3 regions of the Sporosarcina sp. G11-34 genome follow, and region 2 is predicted to be linked to each of the others. Evidence: a T-box and tRNA genes for the amino acid it is inferred to sense, from the RefSeq annotation. Region 2 holds a T-box; the other regions hold tRNA genes.
What was found. A T-box is a leader RNA that pairs with one kind of tRNA and senses whether it is charged. The one in region 2 lies ahead of KSU66_RS07970 (valine--tRNA ligase), so its partner is inferred to be a tRNA-Val.

Region 1 (2,272 bases), on a different contig from region 2:
TTTAATTGTTTGAAAAAAGCATCACGTTCTTTTACTTTCACGCATGCAAACCAATAGACATCCCCATTTTTTAAAGGCGCATATCCAAAGCGTCCATCTGTCGACCAAATCTCGCTTGATGTATGCGCGTGAACACGGTTCCTATTTTCTGTAATCCCTCTCCAACAAGTATAGCCCGCATATCTTGGCGCGGAATCGGGGACTAATTTTTTTCTGATCGGTGAATGGATGCCATCAGCCGCGATTAATAAATCAGCTGTTACTTGCTTTTCATCTTCAAAATATGCAGTTATATAGGTTTCTTTTTCTTGTATATCGATGCATTTTTTGTTATACGTAACCGTTCCAGACTGGAGGGATTCCACCACCAATAATCGCTATTTTCATCCCTGACACACCCTTTATTTTTCATGTTGTGATTATTGTAGCATTATATATGTTGAACTTATGATTTCTACATAATCCCCTAGCGCCGAGGGGGAGAGAGAAGGATTCTTTAGTTCGGCTTATATATACTTGCGCCCTGGGGATAGTTCGTCCAATCACTTTGTGAACCCGTCCATATAATAAGAAGAAGTCCGGCCGACTTAAAAGTGGTGAAGGGGGGAAAATATATGTGTTTTGAAGATGAACGACGGAGACGTCAAGTAGAGTTGATTTGCGAATGTCGGGAAGTACGATCGAACCGTGATAATAGAGACTTTTGTAATCGTAATCGCAGAGATGAATCCAGATGTCGATGCAATAGGTGTAACCGCAGACGAAATAACTTCTGTTGGTAAATGAATTGAAACGTAGCGAATAAAATAATATTTGCAGTTGCGTTTATAAAAAAGTGACCATTACTTCAAGTAGTGGTCACTTTTCATTTTACTACAAACTATGCTCATTTAAGTTCGGTGGATATCATAGTTAAAAATAAAAAAACACCACCTCCGAAGAGATGGTGTTTTGGAGAAGACCGCGTTCCGACGGTCTTCCTAAGGGTTTGGCACCCAATGGTCCCGATAGGGCTCGAACCTACGACTTCCACCTTGTCGAGGTGGCGCTCTCCCAGCTGAGCTACGGAACCGTTATTTTTGGAAGTGCATCTGTTTACTGCACAAGTTCTATTATAGCAAGCCTGAAAAAGAAGTCAACCCTTTTCGACAAACTCTTTTTTGGTAGTCAATTGAACAAAAATAAACAGGCCCGCGGTGAATTTAATAGGATTCTTTATTTAAACATATATCGCAATATCAAAAACAGCTATCCCACTCAATTTATTGGAATAGCCGTTTTTTATTAGTTTACACTAGTGGAGCTGTTCATCTTCAATTTCGTCCCTTGTGAAATAGAGGAAATTCTCTTCTTCCAGTTCAGCGAAGCGTTCTCTATTAATACCTAGGGCAAGATTGCCTTCGAAAATAGTTTCCCACCAAGTTTCAGTTGTTGTCATTGCATTTCCTCCTCGATTATCTATATTGTTAGAACTTTGTGTACCCTTAAAGTGATATAATACAAACGTGAAAAGAATGGAAGAACTAAGCTTCATATATCCATGTCTTAAGCAGTTAGAAGTCTATCAAAAGGGGCGATCTACATGGAAAAAGTTACATTTGCAATTGTAGGGACAGGAATTGTTGGCGAAAGAATTATTAACCAATTAGTAAGCAATGAGTCTGCAACGATTATTGCATTATTCGATGAAAACAAAACGCGACTTTCCGAAATGGCGAATACATATGGGCTAATTGCGGCATCCTCTTATGAAGAAATATTATCATTGAAGCCGGACTGGGTGTATATTGGCACACCGCCAGTTTCCCATGCGGTACTTAGCGAAAAGGCAATCGCGGCGGGATTAAATGTACTTTGTGAGAAACCGCTTGCACATGATGCGCTTGATGGTGAAGTTATGGCGAAAGCAGCTGTAGAGAGCGATGTTCATACAGCAATGCATTTTCCTTTAATGTACAAGCCGTCTGTTAGACATATGATGCATCTTGTGGAAGAAGGTGTTATTGGCGACGTTGTCCGTATCGAACTGTGTACATACTTTCCACACTGGCCACGTCTATGGCAACAAAACCCTTGGATTGGGTCACGTGAGCAAGGCGGCTTTACACGGGAGGTGTTCCCGCATTATTTTCAACTTATGTACAGAATGTTCGGTGAAATTTCAATTACGGACCATGAAACCGTCTATCCTAAAAATGAGTTACTTGCTGAAACAGGTGTCCTTGCAATTGGGAAGACAGAAAAACAGATTCCAGTATTATTAAATGGGCTC
Region 2 (2,272 bases):
TTCTTCTATTCACATGATTTTAGACATACAATTGTATGTAAAGGAATATGGAGGAGGACTAAAATGAAAAAAGTGAAATGGGAAATGAAAGAACGTTTTATTTTTCCGGCATTTGCAGGATTACCTATAGGTGCTGAAACGGTTAGTGTTACTCCAAGGTTCACGGAAGAAAGAGATGATGATGCAGTCCGGCTAACTGGAATTTATCATATCGCCGCGAATGTATCTTTTAGTGAAGAGGGAAATAAGTCGGAGATGACTGAAGAAGCCATTCTAATCGAAGATGTTGAACTTGACGGGCAAACGGGTTATTTCGAATACGCTGTTCCTCTAAATGTAGATTTACCGGCAGAAGCAGGCAATCCACTTAACGTAGCTGTTGTAAGTTCATCGTTTGAGGTGGACGGGCAAGGCGTGTGTGGAGTTGTTTGGGACGTAGAATGTAGTTACAAAAAAGCCGTCGTGTTAGAGGAGCCGGTAGTTGAACTGAAAAGTGAACAAAAAGAAAAAGAAGTTGTTGCAAAAGCCGTTGCAGTAGAGGAAGCAACGGCGATTCTAAATAATTCTACTTTTAGTGATGAGGACGAAGTACTGTCATTTATTTTTGAATTAGGTGATGGTTTTTCTGCGACGACATTCCGTTCAAATGATGTTTTTGTAGAGCGCGAAGGCTAAACCGGCTAATAAGCAAAAAAGTAGAAAATCACCAGCAGTCGGTAAGATGAGTAACCGCAACAGTTGAAAAATAGTAATGGGAATAATAAAGCCTTTGCAGCAAAATCTTGTTTTTCGAAGCCATGGAGGTAGCAGGTAAGGGTTATATCCTTTTCTCATAACACAATCCTTTCGTTAGTTACTTGACGAGCATATCGCAGTTCCGCTATACTAAAATCAACTGCATATAGATGCGATGAATGGGATAGTACGTGATTTTTGTTTTCTTTAGAGAAGGTGCCAAAGGTGAAAGGCCCTGTAAACAAGTTACTGAATGTCACCCATGAGCAGTTTCCATGAACAAGACGTTTATCCGGACTTTGGATAGCATCAGTAGTGGAAACCGGTTAGAAGCCGTTATTTACGTTGAGGTGCATGTTTTTGTGCACGAATAAAGGTGGTACCGCGAACAACTCCTTCGTCCTTTAGTTTAAGACGAATGGAGTTTTTTTGTGTCCAGACTTTGGGCGCTAGCCCTACGTTTTTCTAAGCATCCAAAACTAAGGAGGAATTTATATGTCAAATGAAAACTTGTCAATGCCAACTAAATACGATCCAAAGACAGTTGAAGAAGGCCGCTATGACTGGTGGTTAAAAGGGAAGTACTTTGAAGCGCAACCAGAAAGTGATAAAGAACCTTATACAATCGTTATTCCACCACCAAACGTAACCGGAAAGCTTCACCTTGGCCACGCTTGGGATACTACACTTCAAGATATTTTAGTACGTATGAAACGAATGCAAGGCTATGATGCATTATGGCTTCCGGGAATGGATCATGCAGGCATTGCAACACAAGCTCGTGTAGAGGCGAAACTCCGTTCTGAAGGGAAATCTAGATACGATCTCGGTCGTGAGAAATTCATTGAAGAGACGTGGAATTGGAAAGAAGAATACGCATCGCATATACGTGAACAGTGGGCGAAACTTGGCCTGGGCCTTGATTATACACGTGAGCGATTTACGCTTGATAAAGGTCTTTCAAAAGCGGTTCAAGAAGTATTCGTTACCCTTTATAATAAGGATCTTATTTACCGTGGTGAATACATCATTAACTGGGACCCGGCAACGAAGACGGCTCTATCCGATATCGAAGTTATCCATAAAGATGTGCAAGGTGCATTCTATCATATGCGATACCCACTTACTGACGGTACAGGAAGCATTGAAATTGCGACAACACGTCCTGAAACAATGCTTGGTGATACAGCGGTGGCTGTACATCCTAAGGATGAACGCTACAAACACCTTATTGGGAAGACCGTAAAACTTCCGATTATCGGACGTGAAATTCCAATTATCGCGGACGATTATGTCGACATGGAATTTGGGAGCGGAGCAGTGAAAATTACTCCAGCACATGATCCAAATGACTTTGAAATTGGGAACCGTCATAACCTTAAACGTGTTCTTGTTATGAATGAAGACGGTACTATGAATAAGCTTGCGGGCAAGTATGACGGTATGGACCGTTTTGATTGCCGTAGGGAAATTGTGAAAGACCTTCAGGAAATGGGTGTGTTGTTTGAAATTGAAGAACACTTACATTCAGTAGGTC
Region 3 (2,272 bases), on a different contig from region 2:
GCGTTGCCTATTATACCGTAGTTACGCTTCTGCTAAATGAAATTAAATGGTTACTAAAAAAAGTAGGCCTTCCAAATCTTTTTTGCCCGATTATGGTTTTCATTATAACACTTAGGGTTAAATCATGTTTACTACAACAAGCGATTGAGGAGGAAATATAATGACAACTACAGAAACTTGGTGGGAAGAAATTTTCGAAGGAGACCTCGCCCTTGGCATTAACAAGGAGAGATTTGCTGAACTAGAAAATGAGAATTTCCTCTATTTTGAAGGGGAAGAAATTGAAGAAGATAAACTGTATTCGTAACGTTAACAATCCAGCCTGTACCTATTGCAAGTAGGGCCAGGCTGTTCTCTTATTCTATACTTCTCCAAAGATAAAGTGCCGCATAGCTCAGATACGGTGTCCAATCTGGAAAGTGAGCCGCAATTTCTTCTTTTGACGGTTTCTGATCCATTTCCCATAAAGTTTTCAGTGCATTTTGCAAGCCAATATCCGCAAGTGGAAAAAGATTTGGCCGTCCTAGGCCAGACATAAGGAATCCTTGGGCAGTCCATGGACCAATCCCACGATACGATGTTAACTCTGCTGTTACTTCATCGTCTCCTAGATACTTGAACTTATTTAAATCTAGCGCACCACTTGCTATCGCTTGTGACACCCCAATCATATACTCTGCTTTACGCGCGCTGAACTGCATCTCACGCAACGTAGCAACGTCCAGTTCCGCAGTTATTTCAGGCGACGGATATCGCCATACACCATCCGTTTCGGTTCCAAAAGTTTCAACAAAACGCATCGACAATGTATTCGCAAACGACATATTCAGCTGTTGGTGAATAATACTTCTTATTAATGTTCCATAAAGCGAGAAACTTCGGACAAGCGGTGTACCTTCATGTTCTTTAAATATCGGGGCCAAGTCTGTTTCCATAAAGTGCGAACTGATTCCTTCGAGAGATTGATTGAAGTGGAAGTTTGTTTTTACTTTCTCGATTTGCATTTCGTCCAGTGCCCCGTCTAAGATAAATGAAGGAAGCTCATTCGTACCCGTTGCCAGTAGTTTTACAATATTCCCCTCTTCCATAGGAATACGTATAGAACGATTCAAGACATCGACTGAATTCAAAGGATCACCAGAAAGTCGCTCAAGAGCACGATCAAAGTCATATTTAAATGGAAGTATTATTTTAGTTTCTATTACTTTCACCTTTTCTGTTTACTATTTGTGCCGTTATTATACTACTAATAAAGTTATTACGGAAAAGGGTTGACTTACTGAGTGGGTTTGCTATAATAGAGTTTGTCCAGTAAGCAGGACATAAACATTTTAATGTCGGTTTCGTAGCTCAGCTGGGAGAGCGCTACCTCGACAAGGTAGAAGTCGGGGGTTCGAGCCCCTCCGAGACCATAGGGTTTAGACCCTCAAGAACGCTGTAGGAACACGGTTTTCTTGTAAAAACACCACCTCTTCGGAGGTGGTGTTTTTTGTTGTTTATTTATTAATCGTCCCACCCAACACCTTATTTAAATAAAGTTATTAAAGGGTTATCGATTTCAATTAATCCAAGTGATAATTTAGTTGAACTAATTGTTGTTTTTCGAAACGACCTTCAGTTATCGTGAAGTATTTACCCAATCGATTTATGAATACGCTTAGTTTTTTATTGGTATACCACATTTTTTTCCACAGGAGTATCTTCTTCGAGTTCCTTTATTAACAGGAGTAGTTCCAGAGCACTCATTGTCGGCAGACTTTCCAATAAGATCATCGCAGATTCAAAAATTTTAAATTCAAAAGTTTTAATCTCCCCTTCAACATGAAATTCCGAACCAATTTGTTCTAACAAATAAATCTTAATAATGAATGGCTCCGCAAAATCCACAACAGGGTCCATATTTCTAGTAAGAATTAAAAATCCCAAATCCTCCATATTCTCGTTTTTTATTCCCGTATATATCTGCATATTTTCCAAAAGGCAATCTGATATGATTACATTGAAATCTTCTTTCATCTTTATCTCCCCCATTTTTCTTTATTAATACATTATCCATAAGCTAACTCTACTACGTTTAAGCGAATATATAAAATGCAGAAAATCGATTTTCGAGCCCTTTTCCGATGTGAATATTGAATTGTGTATTTACTTAATCTATCTAATTAGGCAAAAAATTATCTTCAAAATCAAACTTGCTAGTTTTCAGGTTCTTGTTTTATTATTGAAAACGAAAAAAGTATGATCCATAACGGACCATACTTTTTTCTTCCTC

Region 1: it encodes a tRNA-Val, which carries the amino acid that the T-box ahead of KSU66_RS07970 (valine--tRNA ligase) is inferred to sense. The anticodon was not compared.
Region 3: it encodes a tRNA-Val, which carries the amino acid that the T-box ahead of KSU66_RS07970 (valine--tRNA ligase) is inferred to sense. The anticodon was not compared.

Annotation. Positions count from the first base shown of each region.
Region 1 covers NZ_JAHNZW010000006.1:234,598-236,869, reverse strand. The annotation lists gene KSU66_RS10735 (FAD-dependent monooxygenase) at 1-368, opposite strand, end outside; tRNA gene KSU66_RS10730 (tRNA-Val) at 1,000-1,072, opposite strand; gene KSU66_RS10725 (hypothetical protein) at 1,295-1,438, opposite strand; gene KSU66_RS10720 (Gfo/Idh/MocA family protein) at 1,583-2,272, shown strand, end outside.
Region 2 covers NZ_JAHNZW010000004.1:341,767-344,038, reverse strand. The annotation lists gene KSU66_RS07980 (hypothetical protein) at 64-675, shown strand; T-box leader at 902-1,143, shown strand; gene KSU66_RS07970 (valine--tRNA ligase) at 1,231-2,272, shown strand, end outside.
Region 3 covers NZ_JAHNZW010000001.1:358,533-360,804, forward strand. The annotation lists gene KSU66_RS01660 (hypothetical protein) at 161-307, shown strand; gene KSU66_RS01665 (DNA-3-methyladenine glycosylase family protein) at 357-1,211, opposite strand; tRNA gene KSU66_RS01670 (tRNA-Val) at 1,340-1,412, shown strand; gene KSU66_RS01675 (hypothetical protein) at 1,666-2,016, opposite strand.